DNA from 2 places in the Paenibacillus sp. JNUCC32 genome. Region 2 is predicted to be linked to the other one. Evidence: a T-box and tRNA genes for the amino acid it is inferred to sense, from the RefSeq annotation. Region 2 holds a T-box; the other holds one or more tRNA genes.
What was found. A T-box is a leader RNA that pairs with one kind of tRNA and senses whether it is charged. The one in region 2 lies ahead of JNUCC32_RS12335 (glutamine--tRNA ligase/YqeY domain fusion protein), so its partner is inferred to be a tRNA-Gln.
Positions count from the first base shown of each region.

Region 1: it encodes a tRNA-Gln, which carries the amino acid that the T-box ahead of JNUCC32_RS12335 (glutamine--tRNA ligase/YqeY domain fusion protein) is inferred to sense. The anticodon was not compared.

Region 1 is NZ_CP062260.1:6,625,110-6,639,504, forward strand. It holds rRNA gene JNUCC32_RS29325 (23S ribosomal RNA) at 1-328, shown strand, start outside; tRNA gene JNUCC32_RS29330 (tRNA-Asn) at 485-560, shown strand; tRNA gene JNUCC32_RS29335 (tRNA-Ser) at 566-657, shown strand; tRNA gene JNUCC32_RS29340 (tRNA-Glu) at 674-748, shown strand; tRNA gene JNUCC32_RS29345 (tRNA-Val) at 812-887, shown strand; tRNA gene JNUCC32_RS29350 (tRNA-Met) at 922-998, shown strand; tRNA gene JNUCC32_RS29355 (tRNA-Asp) at 1,029-1,105, shown strand; tRNA gene JNUCC32_RS29360 (tRNA-Phe) at 1,186-1,261, shown strand; tRNA gene JNUCC32_RS29365 (tRNA-Thr) at 1,284-1,359, shown strand; tRNA gene JNUCC32_RS29370 (tRNA-Tyr) at 1,364-1,448, shown strand; tRNA gene JNUCC32_RS29375 (tRNA-Trp) at 1,455-1,528, shown strand; tRNA gene JNUCC32_RS29380 (tRNA-His) at 1,555-1,630, shown strand; tRNA gene JNUCC32_RS29385 (tRNA-Gln) at 1,647-1,721, shown strand; tRNA gene JNUCC32_RS29390 (tRNA-Gly) at 1,736-1,810, shown strand; tRNA gene JNUCC32_RS29395 (tRNA-Cys) at 1,822-1,895, shown strand; tRNA gene JNUCC32_RS29400 (tRNA-Arg) at 1,908-1,984, shown strand; tRNA gene JNUCC32_RS29405 (tRNA-Leu) at 1,993-2,072, shown strand; gene JNUCC32_RS29410 (hypothetical protein) at 2,427-2,726, shown strand; gene JNUCC32_RS29415 (PspA/IM30 family protein) at 2,801-3,478, shown strand; gene JNUCC32_RS29420 (PspC domain-containing protein) at 3,481-3,969, shown strand; gene JNUCC32_RS29425 (PspA/IM30 family protein) at 3,971-4,657, shown strand; gene liaF (cell wall-active antibiotics response protein LiaF) at 4,827-5,471, shown strand; gene JNUCC32_RS29435 (sensor histidine kinase) at 5,514-6,587, shown strand; gene JNUCC32_RS29440 (response regulator) at 6,565-7,215, shown strand; gene JNUCC32_RS29445 (YwmB family TATA-box binding protein) at 7,513-8,343, shown strand; gene zwf (glucose-6-phosphate dehydrogenase) at 8,481-10,028, shown strand; gene JNUCC32_RS29455 (peptide chain release factor 3) at 10,149-11,729, shown strand; gene sspI (small acid-soluble spore protein SspI) at 11,812-12,048, opposite strand; gene JNUCC32_RS29465 (potassium channel family protein) at 12,191-12,853, shown strand; gene JNUCC32_RS29470 (TrmH family RNA methyltransferase) at 12,918-13,715, shown strand; gene JNUCC32_RS29475 (DUF1801 domain-containing protein) at 13,836-14,261, shown strand.
Region 2 is NZ_CP062260.1:2,787,723-2,802,117, reverse strand. It holds gene JNUCC32_RS12350 (GNAT family N-acetyltransferase) at 155-595, shown strand; gene JNUCC32_RS12345 (metallophosphoesterase family protein) at 676-1,404, shown strand; gene infC (translation initiation factor IF-3) at 1,470-1,952, shown strand; T-box leader at 2,042-2,300, shown strand; gene JNUCC32_RS12335 (glutamine--tRNA ligase/YqeY domain fusion protein) at 2,376-4,064, shown strand; gene JNUCC32_RS12330 (pentapeptide repeat-containing protein) at 4,201-5,064, opposite strand; gene JNUCC32_RS12325 (DMT family transporter) at 5,418-5,843, shown strand; gene JNUCC32_RS12320 (Crp/Fnr family transcriptional regulator) at 5,895-6,596, shown strand; gene JNUCC32_RS12315 (DMT family transporter) at 6,630-7,088, shown strand; gene JNUCC32_RS12310 (NUDIX hydrolase) at 7,123-7,527, shown strand; gene JNUCC32_RS12305 (MDR family MFS transporter) at 7,868-9,112, shown strand; gene JNUCC32_RS12300 (DoxX family protein) at 9,299-9,751, shown strand; gene JNUCC32_RS12295 (TetR/AcrR family transcriptional regulator) at 9,778-10,398, shown strand; gene JNUCC32_RS12290 (DUF2269 family protein) at 10,398-10,859, shown strand; gene JNUCC32_RS12285 (WG repeat-containing protein) at 11,027-13,534, shown strand; gene JNUCC32_RS12280 (MFS transporter) at 13,657-14,395, shown strand, end outside.

The DNA.
Region 1 (14,395 bases), 3.1 Mb from region 2:
AAAGCGGTACGCGAGCTGGGTTCAGAACGTCGTGAGACAGTTCGGTCCCTATCTGTCGTGGGCGTAGGAAATTTGAGAGGAGCTGTCCTTAGTACGAGAGGACCGGGATGGACGTACCGCTGGTGCACCAGTTGTTCCGCCAGGAGCATGGCTGGGTAGCTACGTACGGACGGGATAAGCGCTGAAAGCATCTAAGCGTGAAGCCCCCCTCAAGATGAGATTTCCCAGTATGTAAGACCCCTTGAAGACGACGAGGTAGATAGGTTGGAGGTGGAAGTGCAGCAATGCATGGAGCTGACCAATACTAATCGGTCGAGGGCTTATCCAAAATTACCCCAAAAAGTGAAGCAAAGCTTTGAAGCAGATGCCGAATACTTTTCGGGGACCCCGATACCACATCGGGTGAATGCTACTGATTCTAATGTGCTGCAAATTCGTTTCGTATCTAGTTTTCAGGTGATCAATCACTTGAATTGAATATTGTTCCCTGATAGCTCAGTTGGTAGAGCACTCGACTGTTAATCGAGTTGTCACAGGTTCGAGTCCTGTTCGGGGAGCCATTTATGGAGAGGTGTCCGAGTTGGCCGAAGGAGCACGATTGGAAATCGTGTAGGCGCCAAAAGCGTCTCGAGGGTTCGAATCCCTCTCTCTCCGCCACTATTATTTTAAGCAAGGCCCGTTGGTCAAGGGGTTAAGACACCTCCCTTTCACGGAGGTAACAGGGGTTCGAATCCCCTACGGGTCACCACTTTCTTTAAAAAACACTTGCTTCTTATATCAGATTTTGGTATGATAAAAGTCGCTTTGTTACGGAGGCTTAGCTCAGCTGGGAGAGCATCTGCCTTACAAGCAGAGGGTCGGGGGTTCGATCCCCTCAGCCTCCACCATGATTTTTCACCATTGCAGCAACCCTTTTAATGACGCGGGGTGGAGCAGTTCGGTAGCTCGTCGGGCTCATAACCCGAAGGTCGTAGGTTCAAATCCTGCCCCCGCAACCAATTTATATCGCAATAGCGATAGTGCCTCGTGGAACTGTGGTGTAGAGGCCTAACATGCCTGCCTGTCACGCAGGAGATCGCGGGTTCGAATCCCGTCAGTTCCGCCATTTTTACAAGTTTCATAGATGACTTTGGGATGAGATGCGTATCCGATATGGGATTCGTCAAAGTCCAAAATGAGCTCTATGGCTCGGTAGCTCAGTCGGTAGAGCAGAGGACTGAAAATCCTCGTGTCGGCGGTTCGATTCCGTCCCGAGCCACCATGTACCTTTTATAATTTTATACGCCGGTGTAGCTCAATTGGTAGAGCAACTGACTTGTAATCAGTAGGTTGGGGGTTCAAGTCCTCTCGCCGGCACCATTCTGGAGGATTAGTGAAGTGGCTAAACACGGCAGACTGTAAATCTGCTCTCTTCGAGTTCGGTGGTTCGAATCCATCATCCTCCACCAGTTTTTAGGGGCATAGTTTAAAGGTAGAACAGCGGTCTCCAAAACCGTTAGTGTGGGTTCAATTCCTGCTGCCCCTGCCAATCGAATCAATTTATAGTACAATATGGCGGTCGTGGCGAAGTGGTTAACGCACCGGATTGTGGCTCCGGCACTCGGGGGTTCAATTCCCCTCGATCGCCCCATATTACAAAATCATATTGGGGATTAGCCAAGCGGTAAGGCAACGGACTTTGACTCCGTCATGCATAGGTTCGAATCCTATATCCCCAGCCATTGATTTTATGTTTGCGGACGTGGCTCAGCGGTAGAGCATCGCCTTGCCAAGGCGAGGGTCGCGGGTTCGATTCCCGTCGTCCGCTCCATTTTTATTTCTGGCGCCATAGCCAAGTGGTAAGGCACAGCTCTGCAAAAGCTTTATCCCCAGTTCGAATCTGGGTGGCGCCTCCATAACAACCATATGTGCCCTTAGCTCAGCTGGATAGAGCGTTTGACTACGAATCAAAAGGTCAGGAGTTCGAATCTCTTAGGGCACGCCATTGTGTAAGCCGGTGTGGCGGAATTGGCAGACGCGCGCGACTCAAAATCGTGAGGGAAACCGTGGGGGTTCGAGTCCCTTCACCGGCATCAATCAAAAGGAATGTAGACGATCAACGTCTGCATTCCTTTTTTTGTTGTCTCTCCATCGAAGCATCCACACGATAAGTCCACTCCCAATCGCAGCTGCTGAGGATCGTTCTCCTGTAGATCGATGTTCCTTCAATAAGTGATACGGTAACAGCAGGGTGTTCGTTCACGGATATAACGCAAAAACTGCAGACCAGTCCAGAGGTTGGACGTAGGTCTATAGGAAGCCCCGCCTTAGGTCTAGGTCCAAAAACCGTCCACAGGCCGTTTTAGTCAAACTCGAAATTACCTAGAATAGAGTCATAAGGTTGAACAAATGAAACAACGATCAAACAACAGAAAGGCGGTGTATAAATGAGGAATTCAAAAGGCAATGGAATGAGTATCCTGTTGATTGGTTTAGGGATCTTGGTTCTTCTGGGAGTATTCGGTCCTCTGCTTGGATGGTTGTTCAGTCTTCTAATTCCGATACTGATGGTTGCTTTGGGATATTACGGAATTCGAAGAGGCAATACCTTGATGGGATGGATCATTCTCGGTATCGGCATCATCTGGTTGATGGGTAAACTGTCTTGGCTGATCGGTCCGATCCTTGGTGTCATCTTAATCATCTACGGAGTGTCCCGATTGAAGAATGGAAGACCCCGTTATTGATAAGGAACCACTACATTATATAACCTGCATAAACAACAGATCAGATCATGATAGATGAGGAGGGCTAAGCCGATATGAGTGTTTTCCGGCGGATAAGAGACATAACTGTAGCAACATTGAATGAAAAGCTCGAGCAGAGCCAGGATCCGGTTCGATTGATCGACCAGTTCCTACATTCAACCAGACAGGACATTGCTGAGGCCGAGAAGCTGCAGCAGCAATGCCAAGTACATTCCAGACAGCTGAAACAGCAGGTGGATCAAGCGGAAACCATGCGATTTAAACGCGAAGAGCAGGCACTGCTTGCCTTGAAGGCCGGCGAAGAGCATCTTGCCAAGCTGGCATTGCAGGAGAAGCTGATTTATGAGGAAAAGATTGAACAGTATCAAGGCCTGTTATCCTCAAGCCTGGAGTCGTTGAAAGAAATCGAGGAGCAGCTCGGTGAGCTGCGGATGGAATATCAGACGGTCTACAGCAAACGCCAGTATTATGTTGCCCGAGTGGAAACCCTTCGTCTTCAGCAAAAAATGAATGAACGTACGGGGTCCTATGGCGGGGGTCATGATGTACCGAAGATGTTCAATCGCCTCGAGGACCGTATCAGCGACTGGGAACTGGAAGCCAGAAGCCTTCGCGATTTACGCCGCATGGGGCAGGAATACATGGATCAGGCTGGAGAATCCGTCTCCACGGTATTGGAAAAGGAACTTGCCCGCTTGAAGCAAAAGCTGAATAACAGCGGAAAGGAGTAACCATGACAAGATTGTACCGTTCCACCCGAGACAAGATGTTCACAGGGTTGATCGGCGGTATATCCGATCATTTCGGAGTCGAATCTACCCTACTTAGAATCATATTTGTAGTCAGTATCTTTTTCACAGGCGGTACAACGCTGTTGATCTATCTGATTGCAACCCTCGTCGTTCCTAAAGAGCCGTATTATCACGATCCGTACGGGCCTCAAGGAAGACATGGCGGCGGATACCGTTACAACGACCATCCGGGCCCGGGGCCAGGCTACAACAGCTACAATGATGCTTATGGACGTCATCAAGGCTATCCGAACCCTAATGAGCATGGAAGCTTTGGTCCCAAATATGACCGTCCCAACGGCACAAGAACGAACGCGTCCACCGATTCCGATCTGGATGCGATGATGAAGGATATTGAAAGAAAAGCCATGCAAAAAGAAATCGAAGAATTGAAGAAAAAACTTTCGAACTATGAGAAGGGAGATAAATAACATGGGAGTATTTAAAAGAATCAAGGATATGACGAAAGCATCGGTGAACGAGCTGCTGGATAAAGTGGAGGATCCGATCGTAATGCTGAACCAGTACCTGCGCGACATGGAGGCAGAAATTCATGAAGCAGAGGTAACGGTTGCGAAGCAAATGGCAAATGAGCGTCGCATGAAGCAGCGCGTCGATGAGGCTGTGAAGATGGCGGCACAACGTGAAGCTCAAGCGGAATTGGCTCTGAAAAACGGTCAAGAAGAAGTGGCTCGCAAGCTGCTTGAAGAAAAGATCTATTTCGATCAAAAAGAAACCGAGTACGTGGAACTGCACCTGCAATCCGAGGCTCAAGCGAAAGAGCTTGTTGCTCAGCTGCATGAAATGAAAGACGAGTTCTACAAAATGCGCAACAAGCGCAATGAGCTTGTAGCTCGCGCTCAAATGGCGAAAGCGAAGAAGCAAATGTCTCAAGTGAGCAGCCTGCATACCATTGAAAGCGGCAGTGCTTCGATGGGCTTCCACCGCATGGAAGAAAAAATCATGCAAATGGAAGCTGAAGCTGATGTGCTTCGCGCACCATACCGCCCTAACAACGCAGCATACACAAGCCCAGTGGATGCTGAGAAGCAACTGAAGGTGGATGAGCAGCTGCAAGCGTTGAAAAACAAAATGGGGAAATCCTCGAAATCCGAGTAATTCCTTAGCAAGTCAGCAAAATAAGAACAAAGCGTATTCGAATACCGTGTTCATATGATATGCTATACGAATGAGATTGTCGTATAGTACAGGCAAAGCCATACAGTGGGGAGCATCTCACTGATATGGCTTTTCCGAGCTTATATCTTGGTCATCAAGGAGGTGCGACATGGACAGAAACCGCTGGATAGCAGTAGGTTTAATCAGCTTGGGTTTTATTATGCTTTTCGGCCGATGGTTTGGTTTCTTCACCATTGTCGCCCTGTTGCTCATCTTCGCGGGCGTCCTTCAGATCAGGCAAGGCCATGTGAAGAAGGGGTACATTCTGCTCGGCGTCGGAGCCGTGCTGCTGCTGCTCGAGCATCTTATGTTGATTATTGGCGTCAGTTTGATATCGCTGGGGATTTTCTACGGCAAGTCCAAACGGGCCCATACCACGACCAGATATATTCAGAAGCAGAATTTTATGTCCAACTTTGACTGGGACCGTGCACCCTGGGTGATGCGCAGCTTGAGCGTGTGGCATGTGCTCGGGGAAGCGGATGTGGATCTGTCCCTGGCGCTTCCCGAAGAACGCCAAACGGTGCTCATGTTCCACGGAATGCTCGGTGATATCGATCTGATGATCCCGGACTATTACGGGGTGGAGATCGAAGCATTCATCTTGTTCGGATCGATTCATATGGACGACCGGAAGGAAACCGGCATATTGAACCGAGTGAAATATCAATCGCCCAATTATGACACCAGCGAATATAAAGTGAAATTTATCGTTTCTTATTTAGGCGGAGATTTGAATATAAGAATGACATAATAAACGTATTGTTTTGTGTAAACCATTCAGGAGGGTTGCCCCGTGGAAACGGAAAAGAAAGCAAATATCATTACCCGAAGTATGCGTGAGGGGACCCTTCTGGGATTGGTTGTCATGCTCGTTGTCCTTTATTTATTATATACATATGGTTATCTTCAACCGTTTGAGACGTGGAAGAACCGGATCGAGGCAGGCATAACCCTGGTATTGCTGCCGATCGGGCTGGGAGCGATTTATGGCTTCTTCCAGGGATACCGGGTAAAACGGCGGGTCGATCTCGTTAGGGAAACACTCGTGAACTGGGAAAAAGGGAGTCTGACGGACGTCATGCCGGACATCGGCGAAGACGAAGTGGGCCGGCTTGGAGAACAGCTGGTGAAGATCAGCAAGCGCTGGGAGGATCAGGTGTCTTCCCTGCAGCGGTTATCCACGAACAATGCCCAGCTAGCCGAGCAGGCCAGGGTTACGGCGATCGTGGAAGAGAGACAGCGTCTGGCGCGCGAGCTCCATGATGCGGTTTCTCAGCAGCTGTTTGCCATCTCAATGACGGCAACAGCTGTGGGCAGGACGCTGGATAAGGATTTTGACAAAGCGCAGCGCCAGGTGGCTCTGATTGAGGAAATGTCGGCTGTGGCACAGTCCGAGATGAGGGCGCTACTCCTTCATCTGCGGCCGGTATATCTCGAAGGAAAAGCACTGGAACAGGGGCTGCGGGATTTGATCACGGAATTGCGGATCAAAGTGCCTATGGAAATTACGTTTGAGATGGACGATGACATACATTTGCTTAAAGGGATCGAAAATCATCTGTTCCGCATTATTCAGGAGGCCATGTCGAATACGCTTCGGCACTCGAAGGCGGAAAAAATGGACATCCGGATTCATCGCAGGCAAAAAACCGTTCGGGTAATGCTGCGAGATGACGGGGTCGGGTTCGAACTGGACGACAAGAAACAGACTTCCTACGGTCTTTCGACCATGCAGGAACGGGTGACGGAAATCGGCGGCTCGTTACAATTCATCACGGCCCCGGGTAAAGGGACGCGGATTGAGATTATCGTGCCGCTCATAAACGAAGAACGCAAACGGGGGGATGGAGATGGAAGCACCGATTAAGGTACTGCTGGTGGATGATCATGAGATGGTGCGGATCGGCTTGGCTGCCGTGCTTGGCACAGAAGACGGCATTGAGGTGGTAGGCGAAGCGGGCAGCGGCGAGGAAGGCATACGTCTGGCGCAGGAATATCATCCTGACGTGGTGCTGATGGATCTGGTCATGGATGGGATGGACGGCATTGAGACCACGCGGGAGCTGATGAAGCAATTTCCGAATCTTAAGGTGATCGTACTGACCAGCTATCTGGACGATGAGAAGATGTATCCGGTCATTGAAGCAGGCGCGTTCAGTTATCTGCTGAAGACCTCCCGGGCTTCCGAGGTCGCCGATGCTATACGTGCGGCCGCACGGGGCCAGTCGGTTCTGGAGTCCCAGGTCGCTTCGAAGATGATGAATCGTTTCCGCCATCCGCAAAATGAAGCACCCGCGCATAATGACCTGACGGACCGGGAGATGGAAGTGCTGCGATTGCTGGCACAGGGCAAATCCAATCAGGACATTGCCGATGATTTGATTATAGGCATCAAAACCGTGAAGTTTCACGTGACTAATATTTTGGGCAAGCTGGGGGTAGAGGATCGGACCCAAGCTGCCATCTACGCTTATAAAAATGGGCTGGCTGAGTAAGGAGTGCCGGCTCTTTTTTTATGTTTATGAACGTGAAATAAACAGTTTTGAGATGCCGAGCGCGGTTCTAAACAGATCCGTGATGCGATGCGTTCGGGTATCAACATATCCATGTAAACAATGATAGGCAGGCTTAAAGACTCCCCAATCGGGAGGCTTTTTTTATTTAGGTAAGGGGAAGGGAGATTTTTAAAACGGTAATAGCAGGATCATTTTATATGGCGAGGTATAAATCTGCAGTGAGCCGGCCATCCTTTTACTAGATTGATAGATTCGTACGAGGAGGCGTGACTGACGATGCGTAAGATGCGTTTACAGCTGATTGTGATGATGTTGTTGCTGTGCGGGGCAGCAGGGATGATGGCGGGTTTTGCGGGAACAACGGAACGCAATGGGGAGGAAGCGGTTCCGCAAACGGCAGAAGCGTCAGCTTGGAAGGGAACGGCGAATGGAGCATCAGAAGCAGGGACTACAGCCGAAAGCAATTTGGAGCTTCTTGCAGCCCTTGGAAAGGAACATATGGACCCTTCCGCGCTCCTCACGGTAAAAATTCAAGGCGAAATGATAAATTCGATTTCTATGGATCAAGCTAAGACAGCAGCCGAAGAATTGGCTCGCGCAATAGGGCTTTCCGGCATTACCTCGAACGAGCTTCAAGGAAATGACGTTTTCCAAGCGGAAGGCGATCGATCGGGCGTCTCCGTGCATTTGGATTGGGCCCTCACGAAGCAAGGCCATAGTTATGTCAGAGTCATGCTTGTCGGAGAGGCGGCAGCCCAGGCCCGGGAAATGATGAGCCTTCAGCAGCATGTTCAAGAACGGATGGAGCAAGCAGGCATACCGAATACGTGGAATGCGTCCATTCAAGGATATGCAACGAAGTCAGGCAGCGTGGATGCAACGATGGCCCAAGTAGAAGAGGCCGTAGCCCGAAAGCTTCCGCTTCGTTCCGTTGAGGATTATGCGGATGTTACAACGATCAGCCGATCCTATGAGGCGCCTTCGCTGGGGACTTTTGTGAAGAGCGGCGACACGCCGATTCATATGCAGATCGCGGTGCATGAAGATTCGGTGAAGAAAAGCAGTAGAATAACGATCGGATTTCCCGTCATTACAATAGAATATTGAAAATAATATCTGAAACTCCGATGAAAAAATACGGAATGAGATAGCATACTTGAAATGAATATGCTAAAATGTCATCACATCGAGTTAAGTGCCGATGCATAAAAATACACTATAATTCATAGAAAGAATGAGGAGCCATGGCTGAAAATCAAAATCTAGATACAATGAAGACACCGGGAGCTGTATTTTTCATCTTTGGAGCGACTGGTGATTTGGCAAGACGTAAGTTGTTTCCGGCGATCTACAGTCTTTATCGTGAAGGAAAACTGGATGAGGATTTTGCTGTAATCGGCGTGGCGCGGCGTCCGCGCACCCAAGAGGAGTTTCGGGAGGACGTGTATCGTTCGATTCAGGAATTCTGCCGATATAGTTCGGAACAGGATAGTGAATGGAATGCATTTGCACAGCATTTTGAATATAAATCTTTAGATATCAACAATATTGACGGTTTCCGTGAGCTCCGCGAACAAACGGAGCAATTGGAAACGAAATTTAATATACCGGGCAACCGCTTGTTCTATCTTGCGCTTGCACCGGAATTGTTCGGCAGCGTATCGTTCAACCTGATGAAGGGCGGCATGCTGGACGGAGAGGGCTGGAACCGTCTTGTGATCGAGAAGCCGTTCGGCTACGATCTGGAGTCCGCTGCCAAGCTGAACGAAGAGATCCGTAAAGTGTTCAAGGAAGAGGAGATCTATCGGATCGACCATTACCTCGGGAAGGAAATGGTGCAGAACATCGAGGTTATCCGTTTTGCGAATGCTTTCTTCGAGCCGCTGTGGAACAACAAGCATATTGCCAACATCCAAATTACGCTTGGTGAAACGGTTGGCGTCGAGGAGCGCGGGGGTTATTACGACCATGCGGGCGCACTCAGGGATATGGGTCAAAACCATATGCTGCAGCTGCTGACCATGATTGCCATGGAGCCGCCTAGCCGCCTGCTCGCAGAAGATATTCGCGACGAGAAGGTGAAGGTGCTTCGCTCCCTGCGTCCATATGCCTCAAACGAAGAAGTCAAGAACAACGTGGTTCGCGGTCAGTATACGAGCGGTTCCGCAGGCGGCAAAGATCTGCCGGCTTACCGTGAAGAGGACAAGGTAAATCCGGAATCCAATACGGAAACCTATTTTGCGGCCAGAGTCTTCGTGGATAATTTCCGCTGGGCGGGCGTACCGTTCTATATCCGCACGGGCAAACGCCTTCCGGTTAAGACGACCGAGGTGGTCGTAGAGTTCAAACGGATGCCAACCAACGTATACTTGGGCCAAAAGCATTCCCTGGAGCCTAACCTGCTCGTTATCCGGGTTAACCCGATGGAAGGCATCTACGTAAAGATCAACGCGAAGAAGCCGGGCTCCGAGTCCGAGATCGCTCCGGTTGCGATGGACTTCTGCCAAAGCTGCATCGTGGGCATTAACTCTCCTGAAGCGTATGAGCGTCTGCTGCATGATGCCGCCCGCGGGGATTCCACCTACTTTACGCGTTGGGACGAAGTGGCTTCCGCTTGGTCCTTCGTGGATCGCATCGCTAGCGCTTGGAGAGAGAACCAGGGCGAGTTGGAATCGTATCCTGCCGGCTCCTGGGGACCTGACAAAGCGGATGAGCTGCTGAAGGAAGACGGCTTCCACTGGTGGCCGGTTAACGGTCAGCTTGAGGATAACGTCGTGTGGTTGAAAAAATAGAAGATTAGCTAAAATTTATGCGATAAAAATCATCCTCATGCGCACGGCGCATGGGGATGATTTGCGTATGAATTGTGGTACAATGATATACATGACTTTAGTTACGAAGGGATAAGTGAAATGGCAAAGCTAATAGATGAACTGCAGCAGGAAGTGGATAAGCGTCGCACGTTCGCGATTATTTCCCACCCTGACGCCGGTAAGACGACGCTGACCGAGAAGCTGCTCTTGTTCGGGGGCGCCATTCGTCTGGCCGGATCGGTAAAAGCTCGTAAAGCGAGCAAGCATGCAACGAGTGACTGGATGGAGATCGAGAAGCAGCGGGGAATCTCCGTCACGTCGTCCGTGATGCAATTTGATTATTTAGGACATCGGATTAATATATTGGATACGCCGGGTCACCAAGACTTCAGTGAGGATACCTATCGTACGTTGACGGCTGCCGACAGCGCCGTCATGTTGATTGACGTAGCCAAAGGGGTCGAGGCCCAGACCATCAAGCTGTTTCAGGTCTGCGCGAAGCGGGGCATTCCGATCTTCACCTTCATCAACAAACTCGACCGCGAAGGACGCAGTCCGTTTGACCTGATGGAGGAGCTTGAGCAGGTGCTGGGCATCCGCTCCGTACCGATGAATTGGCCGATCGGTTCCGGCCGCGACCTGTGCGGCGTGTACGACCGGGTGAAGAATCAGGTGGAATTGTTCCAAGGGGACGACCACTCCACGATTAAAGTGCAGAAGGTCGAAGGGTATGAAGATCCGCTCATCCGCGAGATGGCTGGCGACTATCTGCATGACCAGTTATGTCAGGATCTGGAGCTGCTGGATGTTGCCGGCGACCCGTTTGATCTGGAGAAAGTGATGCAGGGTCAGTTAACGCCCGTATTTTTCGGCAGTGCGATCAACAATTTCGGCGTCCAGACCTTTCTTGAAAACTTCCTCCAGCTTGCGCCGAAGCCGGAGCCGCGCCGCAGCACGGAAGGCGTGGTGGAACCGACCGATGAGAAATTCTCCGGTTACGTATTTAAGATCCAAGCCAACATGAATCCGGCTCACCGGGACCGCATCGCTTTCCTTCGAATCGTATCGGGCAAGTTCGAACGCGGTATGAGCGTGAAGCATGTGCGGGTAGGCAAGGAAATCAAGCTGGCGCAGCCGCAGCAATTTTTGGCGCAGGATCGAGATATTGTGCAGGAGGCATACCCTGGCGATATTATCGGTCTGTTTGACCCGGGGATTTTCCGGATCGGGGATTCCCTCAGCCAAGGACGCGAGGTTGTATTCGACGAGCTTCCGACGTTTTCCCCGGAGATCTTTGCCAAAGTAACCGTGAAGAATGCGCTGAAGCATAAGCAATATCAGAAGGGGATTGACCAATTGACGGAAGAGGGGACCATTCAGGTATTCCGCACCGTTAGCTTCGACGAGACCATTCTCGGGGTGGTCGGTCAGCTCCAGTTCGAAGTGTTCGAGTATCGGATGAAGGGGGAGTACGGCGTCGATGTCCAGCTGCAACGGATGCCGTATCAGTTCGCCCGCTGGATCGTGGACGACAACATTGATCCGTCCAAGTTCCGGATTAACTCGACCCTGGTGAAAGACAAGAAGGATAACTATGTTGTCTTGTTCGAAAATGAGTATGCGATGAGAACCGCCATAGACAAGAATCCAACCGCCCAGTTTCTTGAGACCGCTCCGTAAGCGATGGCATATATATGCAATATAAAGAACAATCCCCTCAGCTTGAAGGCTTAGGGGATTGTTCTTTTTGTTGAGCGCGGGATTATCCCTGAAGATTGCCAGGCGTAACGGTTTTCAAATGGTCGTGAAGGGAAGAGACAAGGGTATTTTGCTGGGCAGCATCCATGTCTTTCCACATCATTTCAAACATCACGCCGAGTCCCGGCAGGGCGGCTTCAGGCCCGTCAACGGAACCCTCGATCATGGAGCGCAGCTCTTCTTCGTCCTGATTGTGGACTTTATGAATGACGGCTTGCCTTAGATCTAACAATATGGACATCGAAATGTTCCTCCTTGTTATATAAGGGTCATTGTGTAATGTGCCCGTTCTAGGGGAGTTACATTCAAGTATTCTGGACAGTATGATATACTGTTATCATTGATGATTAAGGATCGACCTAGGCTCGTGGGGGGATATATAAATGGCTAAGAAGCAGTACGCAGTAATCGGTATGGGGCGTTTTGGCACAAGCGTTGCCAAGGAATTGAGCAGCATGGGATTTGACGTATTAGCCGTTGATGCGAGCGAACAGCGTATTCAGGAAACTGCCAGCATGGTCACGCATGCCGTTTCGGCGGATTCGACCGATGAAGAGGCGCTCCGGGCGCTCGGCATTCGGAATTTTGATGTGGTTGTCGTGGCTATCGGGGAGGATATTCAATCCAGCATTTTGACGACGCTGATTCTGAAGGATCTTGGCGTACCGGCTATTATCGTAAAAGCGAAGAATGAGCTGCACGGAAAAGTGCTTAACAAAATCGGCGCGGACAAGGTGATTTTCCCAGAGCGGGACATGGGGCTTCGGGTTGCCCACCATCTGGTCTCGCCGAATATTCTGGACTATATCGATTTGTCGGACGACTACAGCATTATGGAGATGCTGGCTACAGGCGAGCTGATTGGCCACAATTTGAGAGAGCTGGATATTCGCGCACGATTCGGGTGCAATGTCATGGCGATTCGAAGCGATGCGGACATGAACATTTCGCCGAGTCCGGATGACCGGATTGAGGAAGGCGATGTGCTTGTCATCGTCGGACATAAGAATGACTTAACGAAGCTGGAGCTTGCTTATCCCAAATAAAGACGTCAGCTTCCGATACCGGGTGCTGTGATGAGTATATATGTAAAGAACGGATGGGTTAACAATGGAGATATTATCGCCGCAGAACGCCAGAGTGAAGGGCTGGGCACAGCTGCAGGAGAAAAAACATCGGGACAAGCAGAACAAGTACGTGGTGGAAGGCATCCATCTCGTACAGGAAGCCCTGTCATCCGGCGCGGACATCGAGTGCGTGGCTTATGACGTGGACAAGGGCATCCCCCAAGAGCTTCGTCATATTACGGATACAGGACAAGGTGCCGAATGGATCGGCGTATCCCATGCCGTCATATCGAAGGTCAGCGATACGCCGTCGCCGCAGCAGGTGTTTGCCGTCATTCGCAAGGAAGCGCGGCAATGGCAGGACCTGATCCTGCGCGAGAACGGTTTGGTCGTTGTTCTCGACGGTCTCCAGGATCCGGGCAATGTGGGAACCATCATACGAAGCGCCGATGCCGTAGGGGCTGCCGGCGTGGTCCTGGGGCGAGGCTGTGCGGATTTGTACAATCCCAAGACACTGCGCTCCACCATGGGATCTCTGTTCCATCTGCCGGTGCTGGAGGGTGATCTGCTGAGCATCCTGCCGGAAGCCAGGGAACGGGGAGCCAGATTGGTGACCACCATGCTGGAAGGACAGCGCTCATGCTTTGAGTACGACTTCAAAGGGACAAGCTGGATCGTCATCGGCAGCGAAGGACGCGGCGTCTCGCCTGAGGTCGCGGCACTCGTGGACGATGCCATCCGTATCCCCATGCCGGGGCGTGCCGAATCGCTGAATGCGGCTATGGCCGCTTCCGTATTGATGTACGAGGCTTTAAGGCAGAGGGAGTATGCTGATTTATAAAGACAGATTTGGCCCAATTAGGCGGGGAATGATTAGATAACATTGCTGATCATAACCGGCCTTTTTTATTCTTGACAGAGATGGTCATAATAACAGGCGTGTTCGAAAGGAGTTAAACCCGTGTACGAGCAAAAAACAAAAGAAACGGATCACAGCGTGGTGGAGTTTATCGAGCAAGTGGATTCGCCGAAAAAACGGGAGGATGCCTATCGTTTGCTGGAGATTTTTGAAGAAACGAGCGGGTATTCGGCCAAAATGTGGGGACCCAGCATCATTGGTTTCGGCTCCTACCATTACCGTTACGCTTCCGGCCATGAGGGAGATGCGCCGTTTGTAGGATTCTCGCCGCGAAAAGCGAAGATCAGCCTGTATTTTGCGCCAGGCGATGATCAGCGGGAGGAGCTGCTGACGAATTTCGGCAAGCATACGGCAGGGAAAGGCTGCGTGTACATTAATAAAGTGGCGGACATTGAAGTTGAGGTGCTGAAGCAGCTGATTCGCGAATCGATCGCGTTCCTGAAAAAGACTTACCCGGATCAACCCTAACGTGAGGTGGAGTTAAGTGCGGTGTGCCGGCAAGGTCTCTGTTTTGAGCCGATTAGTCGGCTGATTGACCTAAGGGTGATGACGAACAGGTGAATATTGGGGTTTGACGTAAAACCATTTGGTGTCCTATAATG
Region 2 (14,395 bases):
CGGAATATGGAATAAATGCTTATAATCATTCATTATCTTGCACGGTACCTGACAACGTGCTGCGTCCTGTTTGGGTTTACATATTTATTACCGTGAAATATCGCCCGAGTTGAATTAGGATAGAGGCATAAACCATGTTGAAGGAGTCTTGCATTTGATATCACTTCATGTCATAGATAAAGATAATTGGGAGGATTGCATCCGCCTTAAACCCAAACCTGAACAGGAGAAATGGATTGCCCCTAATCTATATTCCATAGCGGAAGCTCAATTTATGGAGGGTTTCGAAACGAGAGCCATTTTCCATGATGAAGAAATGATCGGATTTGTTATGTACGGACTGCACCCGCACGATGACAACTATTGGATATACCGATTTATGATCGACGGCAAATTTCAGGGAATGCATTATGCCAAGCCTGCGATTCGCCTGGTTCTTGATGAGATTCGCCATTCGCCGAATCGTACGGACGATGTTATGCTGTGTTACAAACCCGGGAACGAGCATGCAAAAAGGCTCTATACCCAAATCGGGTTTACGGAAGCCGGTTATGCTCCCTGGGGAGATGTGATGGCTAAATATAGTTTTGTATAATATAGACGTTCATAATGTGAAACCGTGCGTTCTGCCATAACTTATGGTGGCACTATCAAAGAGGATGGGAGGGGACTGCGATTCGAACCTTAGCGATAAGCGACATTCATGGCTGCTATGATGAATTCAATCGGTTATTGTCCGAAGTGCGGTATCATCCCGCACAGGATAAGCTGGTCCTGCTTGGGGATTATGTGGATCGCGGATCTAAAAGCAAAGAAGTGATTGAGCAGGTGATGGGAATGCGGGATTCCAGCGTCATCACCCTTCGCGGGAATCATGATCAAATGATGCTGGATGCCATTCTGCTGGATACGGACGAAGCGAATTCACGCTGGATTCGCAATGGTGCGCGAAATACGATTGAAAGTTATTGCGGCGCCGATTTTTTTGATGGCGATCTGGATCGCTCCAGATACAATGAAGGCAAGGCCTACATAAAACGGCATTATGAGCATCATTTATCATTTCTCGATACATTGCCCCTGTACTATGAAACAGACACCCACCTATTCGTGCATGCCGGAATCAATCCGGGCGTGGAAGACTGGAAGCAGCAGCCTCCACATGATTTCATCTGGATACGGGAACCATTCTTCAATTATCCCACCGGCATCGACAAAACCGTGGTATTCGGGCATACCCCGGCCGTCAACTTGCATGACTCGGAGCATATTTGGTTCTGTGGCGATGGGGACAAAATCGGCATCGATGGAGCATGCGTATACGGTAAGCAGTTGAACTGCCTGGAAATCACGGAACAACTGGAATACCGAACGTATTTTGTCCGGTCCGTGCCTGCGGAGTGATAGGAAGAGTATGTTATTCTATCATTAAAGCCATGGTTTAACAGACATAATAGGAGGATCAGTCCATGTTGATGATGAACGAAAAGATAAAAGCGCGCGAAGTCGAGCTTACCGGCTTGAACGGCGAGGAGTTGGGCGTCGTCTCCAGGGAAGAGGCGCTTGCCCTGGCTAAGCGTCACAAAGCCGATTTGGTGTGCACCTCGTTGTTCAGCAGCCCGCCGCCATGCAAGCTCGTAAGCCGCGGCCAAGCGAAGCAGGAGGCGGTTAAAGCGAAGCAGCAGGTTTCGGGCGGTCCGATCAAGGTCAAGGAATTCCGCCTGTCCGTACATATCGAAGAGCATGATTACGACACCAAGCTCTCGCAGATGCATAAGCTGCTGGCAGCGGGCAAAGCCGTCCAGCCGGTCATACGCATCCAGGGCAAGGAAGGCGAAGCTGCCCGTAAGCTGCTTGAACGACTCGTTCAAGATCTGGCCGGGGTGGGTAAGAAGGAAACGGGCATACAGGTTAGCGGCAAACAGGCCGCGGTGAAGCTGCTGCCGGTATAATCTTGCGGAACGTCTTTCAAGGGCGTTTCATTATTGGTGGCGTACAGCGGTTTACTTTTTGAGTTTCTGGTGATATTATGGATCAAATTATAAACGCCATGAAGAGAAGAGTAGATGAACAGGAATCCCTGCAGAGAGCTCCGGTATGCTGAAAAGGAGCGGGAAGCCCTTCATTGAACCAAGCCTCCGAGCGGCGCATCGGAACTTATGGATAAGGGATGGTGCGACAGGAGCTCCTGTTACAGAGCTAGGGTATAAGCGATCGCGTGATGGCCGTACCCGATAAGGCTGGTATCGAGAGATATCGGCAAACCGGGGTGGCACCGCGAAACGAATCTCGTCCCCAAGACTTATGTCTTGGAGACGGGATTTTTTGTTTTATACGGCATTGCGGCAGTAATCAAACATAGGGAGGATTCAGGTATGAGCAACGACTACAACAATGGAGCGGAAACGGCGGATTTTTTGACCAGGATGATCAAGGACGATGTGGAGAACAACGTATATCACAGGCCGGTGGCTACGCGGTTCCCGCCAGAGCCCAACGGTTATCTGCACATCGGCAGCGCCTATGCAATCCACATTAACCATGCCATCGCCAGCCGGTTTAACGGGACATTCAATCTTCGGTTCGACGATACAAATCCGCTGAAGGAAGACATGAAATACGTGGATGCGATCCGGGAGGATATCGAGTGGCTCGGACTGAAGCCGGGCGTTTATTTCGGATCGGATTATGCGCATCAAATCGCTGAGGCAGCAAGGAAACTCATCAACAAGGGGAAGGCATATGTCTGTGATCTCACGCCGGTACAAATGACGGAATACCGGGGGACGCTGACCGAAGCCGGCATGAACAGCCCGTTTCGAGAGCGCAGCATCGAGGAGAATGTATCGTTATTCGAACAAATGCTGGCAGGGGCATTCCAAACGTCCGCGAAAGTGCTCCGGGCCAAAATCGATATGTCTTCGCCCAACATGAATCTGAGAGATCCTGTCTTATACCGGATTATTCATGCCGAGCATTATCGTACGGGAACCACGTGGTGCGTGTACCCGATGTATGATTTTGCCCATCCGATCCAGGATTGGATTGAAGGAATCACGCATTCGCTGTGCTCTGCCGAATTTAAAGAGCATCGACCGCTGTACGAATGGGTGCTGGCCGAGCTGGAGGTGACGGAGCCCCCGAAGCAGCGGGAGTTTGGCAGATTGAACATCTCCGGATACGTAACAAGCAAGCGATACCTGAGGGAACTCGTCGAGGGAGGTTTTGTGGACGGGTGGGATGACCCCAGACTTCCTACGTTGAAAGGACTTCGGCGACGGGGGGTGACTCCCGAGGGAATCCGGCATTTCCTGGACGAACTTGGCGTGATTCGCGGCAACAGCATGGTGGATTCGGCGATGCTCGACCATTTCATCCGTCAGGACTTGAAGGATCGGTGCCGCAATGCGATGGCGGTCATGAACCCGCTGAAGGTGATCATTACGAATGTTCCTGAAGATCGCACCGAGATGCTGAGCATACCGAACCATGAACATGACGAAGCGTTAGGGATGCGGGAGGTACCTTTTTCACGGGAGCTGTACATCGAACGGGAGGACTTCATGGAGGAGCCGGATCCCGGATTTCATCGGTTATCGCCCGGCAAGGAAGTGCGCCTGAAAGGAGCCTACTTCATCAAATGCGAGCATGTCGTGAAAGACCCGGCAACGGGGGACATCATGGAAATTCACTGCACGTATGACCCACTGACGAAGAGCGGCAGCGGATTCAAAGGGCGTAAGGTGAAATCCACGCTGCACTGGGTCTCAGCGAAGCATGGGATTCCGGCGGAGGTTCACTTGTACGATACATTATTGAAGGAATCGGCCGAGCTGTTGGAATCGGATAATATTTGGGCGGATCTCCTGAATCCGGAGTCGTTGATTCGGATCAAAGACGCCATACTGGAGCCCTCCATGAAGGAACCGGCCATGAACCAAACGTACCAATTTATCAGACACGGCTATTTCTGCTTGGATTCCAAGCATGCAACAGAGCAAGATCTGGTGTTTAACCGGATTGTTTCGTTGAAGGATTCATGGAAGAAGACGGGCAAGAATTAAAGGATACGATCAGGGGGCCCCGATCGTCGGGTACGGACATTCAGACAGCACAAAGAAGCCGGCAGCGAGTGGCTGCCGGAGATTCCTTTGCGAAGGTCTTGATCAATAATCTGTGTATGCTGCTATTCATGGGACGTTAAGACGTCCAATGTGCCGGCCGGGCTAAGGAAGAAGGTAGCCGGGTGCTTGCGTCTCCCTTCGCCGCGTTAACCTGGAATTGAGTCAGGAAGATGCTGTTCGTTAAATTAGCTCCCCTTAGGTCGGCATCCCGGAAATCGGCCCCGATCAAATCCGCGGCCCGCAGATCGGCTCCTCTGAGGTCCGCCGCAATGAGGTAAGCTCCTCTCAGATTGGCGTATCTTAGGTCAGCTCCTTTAAGCTTTGCTCCCATGAGATCGGCACCACGGCCCCCGATCTTCTGACGCACGGGCGGCCCTTTATGCTTCTGTCGCGCATCGTTCCGCACAAGCTCACTGGTTCGAAGAAGCAGCTGGTTCACTTCAGCGCGATGAGCTGCCACATCCAGCCGTAGCAGGGATGCGGCAGGAAGCTGGGTCAACTTCCTCGTCGCTTCCAGCGACGATTTAAGATCAGAATGTATGGCATGCGCCGGCTGCAAACTCAGCGCTTCGTTCAGATACCATAACAGCTCTTGAAGCTGTCGCATAATCGGAAATACGTCGAACATTTCTTTTGCCGTCTCCGGGGCCTGCCGCCAGTCGCGTCCGTTATAGGTAACCTGTGAAACCATTTGCCCCGCGCCGAAGCATTCATAAACGGTGCATCCCCGCATGCCGCGCTGCCGCAGGCTGTTGTGCACTCCGCATCGGAAGTCGGATTCCAGATGGCGGCAAGGGGTCCCGCCGTCTTTGTCGATGGCAAAATCGGTGGAGGAAGCGAAAGGCAAAGCGACGCAGCATAATCCAAAGCAGCGTTCGCAATCCGATTGCAATTGAATTCGGCCCTGTTCATCAGGGATGTGTTCTTGTCTGTCTAGCATGCGTAGAGGTGCTCCTTCCGGTCATAGAAACGTCAATAAATGACTAATCATAGTTATATTTTAAAACAAAATAAGGATAGAGTCATAGATGCAATGTTGATTATAACTGTTTTATACCTTAAGAATGCGTGAGAGCCCGATATCTGCGTAACCATCGTTTAGGCTGCCAAGGAAATTTAGGCAGCTTTTTTTTGCATGATCGATGAAAAGCCAACAGATAGTATATAATGAAATTCGTGTCTTCGGACAGGCTAGATGTGGAATCCCGTTCATTTCAGGACATATGTCCTTTCCTGCGTCCGGTGAGATCACTTTTAATAGTATACAGATCTATAGATGAAGGAGTTTGTATCGTGAGAGGAATTTTATTTGCATTCATTGGCGGTGCCTGCATTACGCTGCAAGGTGTAGCCAATGCCCGGATCAGCCAGGATATGGGCACCTGGCAAGCCGCCGCGGTCACGCAGCTGACCGGTTTTTTGATGGCATTGGTCATTCTGCTGTTCGTCCGGGACGGCAGCAGGCAAGGCTTCGGGCAAGTGAAGCCGCTGTATCTGATCGGCGGAGCGTTGGGCGCGCCCATCATATTCAGCGAGGTGACGGCGATTCAGAACATCGGTGTTACATTAACGATATCCGCGTTATTAATCGCCCAGTTATTCTTGACGTTCCTGATTGACAGCAACGGATGGTTCGGCGTGGCGAAGAAGAGAATGAGTTTGCCTCAATTCATCGGGATCGGGATGATGATTGCCGGAGTCGTGATTATCAAATTATGATGCGGATAATAAGGGGCCTTTAGACTGGTGATGGGGAAAGGAGACAGAGACGTGAAGGAAATTCATGATGCCGAGCTCATGCAGGATTATTTGTTAAGCAACCAAATCAATTCCATATTTCCCGATGGGCTAAAGCCTTATTTGGTGTTATATCATTTTGACCACGGCGACATCATCTGTACGCAAGGCGAGCCTGCCGAGATGCTGTACGTCCTGGTTGAAGGGAAAATTAAAATCTTCACGACATCCGCGGAAGGCAAGGCGCTGGTCCTTTCATTCAAAACGCCGCTCGAGGTGATCGGAGACATCGAATACGTTCAGGGAAATCCGATGATCAATACGGTACAGGCCGTGTCGCCCGTCTACATGATCGGCGTGCATTATCGCTGGCTTCGCAAATACGGGCAGGAGCATCCGCCGCTGCTTCAATTTTTGCTGCGGATCATCACGCGGAAATTTTATATCAAATCCAATTTCTTGAGTTTTAATTTACTGCACCCGGTGGAGGTACGACTGGCCAGTTATTTACTGTCCGTTTCGGAGGAAGCGTCGGGCACGTTTGTCATCAGCGACCCTGCGGCATACCATCTGACGGATGTCGCGAATCTGCTCGGAACCAGTTATCGGCATTTAAACCGGGTGATTCAGAAATTCAGTCATGAAGGACTGATCGTGCGTTGCAAAGGTTCCATTCTGATCAAAGATCGGGAAGCGTTGATGAGTGTAGCCGGCGGCAATATCTACGAAGAATGACGATGGTGAAAGAAACCGTAAGGGAGATAGAGCATGGTAGCAGGATTGGTATTAGCGCTGATCGCGGGTTCGTTGGTTAGCTTGCAGAACATTTTCAATAACAGGGTGAATGAAAAAACAGGCTCCTGGTCTACAACGACGTTGGTGCTAGGCATGGGCTTTGTGGCTTCGTTCGCCATGAGTCTTGCCGTAGAGGGAAAAGGGACATTCGACATTCAAAACATGGAGCCCTGGTACTGGATCAGCGGAATGATCGGAGTCGGGGTCGTGATCTGTTTGGTACAAGCGACAAGGCTGCTTGGTGCTACATTCGCGATTTCGATCGTTATGACCTCGCAGCTCGGCTTCGCGCTGCTGTGGGACTCTTTGGGTTGGTTGGGCCTGGAGAAGGTCCCGTTTACGAGCAATCAGCTGATCGGTGTTCTTGTGATTGTCGGGGGCATACTAGTATTTAAGTTAGGCGGTAAACAGGAGCAGCAAGAGACGGCATAGCCATCAGCAAACGAAGAATGAGGGAGGAATCCATATGATAACGGAAATTGATAAAATCGCTTGGATCCACATCGTGGATGGACGCATACTGTGCGCACGTTCAAAAGGCAAGGACACGTATTACCTGCCCGGAGGAAAGCGGGAACCGGGAGAATCCGATATCGAAACCCTGGTTCGGGAAATTGAGGAGGAGCTGTCCGTTCGCATCAAACCGAAGTCCGCGGCGAATGCAGGGAGCTTCCGCGCTTCCGCCCACGGTAAATCGGAGGGCGTTCGAGTAACGATGTCCTGTTACACGGCTGAATATGAAGGGGAGTTAAGACCGGCTTCGGAGATTGAAGAGCTGGCATGGCTCACGTATAAGGATCGGGCACGGGTCTCCGAGGTCAGCCAGATGATCTTTGATCATTTGCATGAACTGAAAAAACTGGCGGATTAAGCCTTAGGGATTATCCTATTACTTGATCCTGGCTGCCATCTGACGGGCGTTTTCATTATCCATGCCCGCCCTGACAGCAGGCCCAAGTGAATACAGCCATGCAACAAAAAAAGACGCTCCGAGGGGAGCGTCTTTTGTATTTGGAACAAATGTTCGTTTTATGGGTCATCTAAATTGAAAATCACTATATTCGGCTTTGATATTATTAGTATAACTCAGCGTTAAATATAAGTCTATATTTTGCCAGGAAAATGCCCTATAGTTTGTAATACCCGGCCGGGATAGAAACTGCATCGCCAATGTTTAACTTGGGCTGTTGGGACTGAAGAGAGGGAGTTTTATGCCAATACGATTATGGAATACCAATTTAAAGGTTCGATTATTCGGCGAAGCGCTGTTCAATATGCTGTTTTGGATGTATTTTCCTTTCATAACGGTATATTTCGGCGCTGCTCTAGGCAATCATATCGCGGGAATCCTAATGACGGTTCCTCCGATATTCAGCATCGTTGGCAGCCTGCTCGGCGGCGCTTTAGCCGATCGGCTGGGACGACGCCCCGTCATGCTGCTTGGCGCCTCGCTGCAAACGGTCATGTTTGCGCTGTTCGCGCTGTCGCCTTCGCACTGGACCGATTATGCCGCATTTATCGGCATCGGATTCGGGGGAGCCATCTATAGGCCGGCCAGTTCGGCGATGGTAGCGGATTTGGTTCCCGTTCAAGAACGACGGCAGGTATTCGCAACGTTTACGACGGCGAACAACTTAGGGGCCGTGCTTGGTCCGGCACTTGGAGCCATTTTCTTTTTTCAGTATCGGCAAGAGCTCCTGTGGTCATGTTCAGTCGTATTGCTGGTCTATTTCATCGCGATTTACTTTATTGTTCGGGAAACCTTGCCGGCTTCAGCGAAGAGTCCGGAGCGATCTGATTCGATCCTTCAGGTGTTCAAGGCGCAGTGGAAGGGATATGGCATCATTTTTCGGGATAAAGTGTTTCTGGTATACATACTGGCAGGGATATTTGCCCTAGTGACCATCATGCAGCTGGACCTGTATTTGGCGGTATATGTCATCGATTATGTGCCATCCCAGACGCTGTTCTCTTGGAACGGTCATTCGCTAATGTTATCGAGCACGGAGATTCTTGGGTGGGTACTGGGCCTTAACGGGCTCCTGTTCGTTCTATTTATTCTTCCGGTAACCAAGTGGTTTCGGAACTGGAAGGAGCGTGACGTATTCGTTCTTTCTTCATTGTTATCCGGTGTGGGCACGTTTGCGCTTGGGCTGAACACCAACATCTGGTTTTTATTCTTCGTAACCATTATTTTTACTTTCGGGGAAATTGTCCGCTCGCCGGTGACGCAAAGCTTTATCAGCCATTATGCGCCGGAGCATGCAAGAGGGCAGTATATGGGAGCTGACAGCTTGCAGTTTACGGTAGGAAGATTGCTGGCGCCGGTGACGGTATTTCTGTCAGCTTGGGTACCGCCGATGGGCGTATTCGGCATCATACTGTTATCGGCCTTGATCAGCACGGTGTTGTATATTCTGCTATTTCGAATGTATGTAGAAAAAAGCCATAGCTAGCGGACGCTTGAATGGATCGTAAAAAGAAAGGGCCAAGCCGGGTTGGGACGCAACCGGCTTGGCTTTTTTACTTTTTCATACGAGGCTTGCCGTGGAGGTTTGGAAAAATGTTGTATTTTTATATTTACAAACCGCCGGTCGGTATATATAATGGAGTTATAAATTCACGGAAGGTTGGTGAAGGCCATGATACCGTTTATTGCCATGTTCGTGTCGCTTCTTTTGTTTCGGGCACTGGGCTTTGCAGGTTGGGAGTATACGAATGATTGGGTTAATTCGCTCAGGTTAGCGGTTGCGGTCATGTTCCTGATTACGGCTTCTGCCCATTGGGGAAAACGGCGAGCCGATCTGATCGCGATGGTACCGCCGGGGATCCCTAATGCCGCGCTTGTCGTTACCGTCACCGGGGTGCTGGAGATTGCGGGAGCTATTCTGATCCTTATTCCGGCCACGACCGCCTTCGCCTCTTCAGGCCTGGCTCTTATGCTGCTGGCCATGTTTCCGGCCAATGTGTTCGCTGCAAAACACCGGTTGCCGCTCGACGGCAAGCCGGCCACTCCGATCGGACCGAGAACGCTGATGCAAATCGTGTTCCTGGCGGCGGTCATCATGGCTGGATGGCTTCCGCCTCAGGGGTAACCAACCATCATCAAGGAGGATAACAGATGAAGCAGGAAGAACGACGAGAGCAGACCAAGCGAATACTGCTTGAAGCCACGGAAGAACTGATACGAGAGCAGGGCGCAAGCCGAACCACGCTCAATGACATCATGAAGCGTTCCGGCTTGTCCAAGGGAGCTATTTTTCATTATGTTTCAAGCAAGGATGAGCTGTTTGTCCTCGTGTTAAGAGCAAAGCTTGCCGAACAGAACGAGCAGTTCATGAACGAGGTGAACAAGCAAGGGAACATTAAACAGTTTGACGGGCCGATGAATGCCATTGCAAACGGCATGTCGAGACTGGAAAGCAGGGACGATGTCAGCAACCTGATCTTGATGTACCTGATCGGCAAAAGCGATCAGCCGGAAATTGCCGACATTGTGGCTGGCTTCTACAGGGAAGCGAGAGCCACTTCCAAGGAATGGATTGTTACGGGCCAGGAAGCCGGCGTCATAACGAAATCCATCGATGCGGAACGGACGGCGGAGCTGTTCGAGCTGTTGTCTTTCGGATTGCGGATGCGGGGACTTATCGGCGTAACAAGCGATGTATTCAGCACGAAGGAATATTCGGATTTCATCATCGATATATTGCGGCCCGGGCATCGGAAGGAGGGGGATGACTGATGACGTTATGGTTATTTCTTCACATTGCCGGATGCGTATTGTTTCTGGGCAATATCGTCACGGCGGCATTCTGGAAGGTACGGGCGGACCTGAAAGGGGATCCTGCAGAGATCTATCACACGGTAAAAAATGTCATGTTAGCCGATGCTGTGTTCACGCTTCCAGGCCTGCTGCTGATCATCGTTTCAGGCATAGTGATGGCCATGCAAGCCGGATATGGAATGAGCGGGATGAGCTGGCTTACGGCTTCCTTGGTTTTGTTCGGCATTACGGGAATTCTGTGGGCGGGCATATTGATTCCTCTGCAAAAAGGAATGATTCGGCATAGTTTGCAGTCCGTAGAGGATGGAGGAATATCAGCAAGTTATAAGCGAGCTTCAACGTATTGGGCGGTAGGCGGGACGATAGCAACACTGCTGCCGTTCGTTATTTTATACCTCATGGTGAGCAAACCATTCTGAACGATAATGACGATCTGATCGCTAAACCGCGATCGGGTCGTTTTTAGTTAACGGTCCGCAACGAAACATGTCGCGTGAAGCGCCGTCTCCCTCACGCGTTAGCGCATATTTGACAATCGTCTGCATACGATTAGGCGAGAAAGCTTGCGAATAGGGAGGAAAACTTCATGTCCGTTTATGATCCGCAGCTGGTTCAGATGGTTAAGGCTTATCTGCCAAACGGCGCGGAAATTGTACACATGGGTCATACTGCCAAACATGCTGCCGTCATAACCGCCGATCTTACGGGAGATCAGGTGCCTGAAATCGTTGGAGTGTATCGATTGAATGAAGCATTATATCTATTTGTGCTGCTTTATCGAAATGCTGGTTACGAAGTCGTTGCCAATGTCATGGGACAGGGGTATGGGGTTACTTTACTGACGGCAGCCCCCGTGTTAAACCCTAGCCTGAACCATGTAATCGTAGGTTGGCAGCTCGGCTCTATCTGGTCCAAATTGTCGATCTACGCATGGACTTCGGAGGGATATAAGGATATCGCGCCTGCTGACGTGAATTTCAGTTATATCGATATCGTGGATCTGCCCGGTCCGGCGGGATCGGATGGTCTTGCTGAAATCGCGTTATGGATCCACGATACGGGAGAAGCGTATCGAGTCGAAGTGGTCAGGTGGGACCGAGGAACGTTAGTGCTTGCAACGGATGCTTACCCTTATTATTTTCCTGCCGTCGTTCAGTATTACGAGAGATTGACGCACGAACATCCGGATTACGCTTATTATTGGTACTACTTGGCAGACGCGCAATACCGGGCAGGGATGCCGGAGGCCGCGCTTGTGTCGGTCCGTAAAGCACTTGAGTTCGCAGAGCCTTACCCTTCACGCGAGATTCTGCTTGAGCTTGAGAGCCGGATCAAGGAAATGCTGGCAAGCAGGGGGAAATCGCAGACCCTTGGCCGCTTATATCCGGCATCCGTGAAAACAACGAGCGGAACAAAGTGGGGATACATTGACCGTAGCGGCAGCATGGTCATTCAACCCAAGTATGAGGATGCTCAGGATTTCCAGGACAATGGCCTTGCAGTCGTTGGCGCAGACGGCCTTTATGGGCTCATCGACCGGTTCGCCCGTTTCGTCGTGAAGCCCAAGTATCAATCCATTAGCCCATTCTTGGAACATCGAGCGACCGTGATCGATCGTCAAGGCTTTCAGATGATCAACGAACAAGGGCGAGTGCTGACAAGGCGGAGTTATCCGTATATCGCGGGGCTTAGCGAAGGAAGAGCCGTTTTCGATGTTACCGATTCCGGCGGCGGAGATGGCGCAAACAGCCGATACGGCTATCTCGATGCCGAGGGTCAGGAGGCGATCCCTGCGCAGTATGAGGAAGCGAATGATTTTGCAGGCGGCAAAGCCGTTGTGAAAATAAAAGAAAATCTGTATGCCCTCATCGATCCCCAGGGACGCCAATTGGCCACCTATCCGTTCGCTTACGTTGGACCGCTAGGTGAGGGCATGCTGGCCTTCCAGAGGGAAAGCGCCGGCAAGTACGGTTATATCGATGAACAGGGAAACGTTGTCATCCCGCCGGCTTTTTCTTCGGCATTTCCTTTCCATCACGGCAGAGCTATCGTTAACACGGCTGAAGATTACCGATCGAAGTATGGCGTCATTAATAAACAGGGAACATGGGTGATCCAGCCGGAATATAACGACATCCGGGATTTGAAGGAAGACCGGTTTGCACTCGGGCGTGCGATCGATCCGGAACAGCCGTATATTGGATCTATCTATGCCATTGCCGATTGGGAAGGAAAGAGGCTGTCCGATTATGTATATCGTGACGTTCTTGAATTCACGCACGGTTTGGCCTCGGTATATGATGCGATGCAGACGTATTTCATTGATCGATCAGGCCAACCGGCACCGGGATATCCCCGCGTTAACGGCAGTGGTTCATTTACGCTGGAACCAGGCGGCTTGATAAAGGCCATGGTCGATCAGAGGCTGTCGTATCTGGATCGGTCGGGCCGAGTCATCTGGAAGCAGAATACGGTAATTCCGTTACAGCCTCCTTATCAGGTCGCAGAGGAGAAGTATAAACCCAATCCGGATTACTTAGTTTATTATCCTCAGATCGAGGGAATGAGGGATCGGGCTGCCGAGCAAGCGGTTAATAACAAGCTTAAAGATATGTCTCAAGTAAAGTCCATCCCGGCCGACCAGCAGCTGGAATATGCTTATACAGGCGATTTTGACGTCATATTCTACAAGGAGCAGCTGCTTGTACTCGAGCTGAACGGTTATCATTATCCCTTCGGTGCCGCGCATGGCATGCCGACACGAACCTTTGCCTTGATTAACCTGGGGAACGGCAGCATGTATTCGCTGAAGGATTTGTTTAAGCCAGGCAGCGATTATGTGCAGGAGCTCAGCCGGATCGTCGGCAAGCAGATCAAGGAGGATCCTCAGTATTCGTACGTGTTTCCGGACAGTTATACGGGAATCGCTCCCGACCAGTCCTTCTATGTGACGGATCATGCGATTCATCTGGTGTTTGCGCCTTACGAGATTGCTCCTTACGCCGCGGGTTTTCCGACATTCACCATTCCGTTCGCACAGATCCGGGATATCATCAATACCGAAGGCGAATTCTGGAAGGCGTTCCATTCCTGACATTTCATTCAGCGCGCCGCTTTCGAGGACAAAAGCCGTGCCTGGCCTTTTCATAAGACCGAACAAGGTTTAGAATAGATGAATATTGCCATATTGATATCAACGTTGAAAGGACCTTCATGGTGGTAACATTTTTTCTTCTTATTATTTATCTTGCCTTCATTAGTTTAGGGCTTCCGGATTCGCTGCTTGGTGTCGCCTGGCCGGCCATGCAGCCGGATATCGGAGCGGCCTTTGAATCCGCGGGTTTACTGTCGATGATGGTAACCGGAGGCACGATCGTGTCCAGCCTGGTCAGCGGAAGCGTGATCGAACGCTTCGGGACGGGGATCGTTACGCTTATCAGCTGCTTGCTGACGGCCAGCGCGCTGCTCGGGTTTTCGTTTGCGCCATCGTTGTTCTGGCTCATTCTGTTGGCGATTCCCCTTGGTCTAGGCGCAGGAGCAGTTGATGCAGGGTTGAACAATTACGTGGCAAACCACTATAAGGCCCATCATATGAGCTGGCTGCACTGCTTCTGGGGCGTCGGCGCAACGTTAGGACCGATCATCATGTCCTATTCCATGGGGACCGGCAATGCATGGAGAGACGGATATTATACCGTATCGATCCTGCAATTCGCGCTGGTCTTCATCCTGCTGCTTACGTTACCGCTATGGAAGATCGTGGCGAGCCGACATCAGCCTCAAGGCATGCAGGACGTACACACGGGAACCGACTCCGCGAGCAGAGGGGAAGCCATGGTCCAGCGCGGCAATCCGCTGCAGATCAAAGGAGTAAAGGTTACCTTGCTGGCATTTTTGTTCTATTGCGGTGTTGAAGTGACCGTCGGTTTATGGGGAGCAAGCTTTCTGGTAGGGA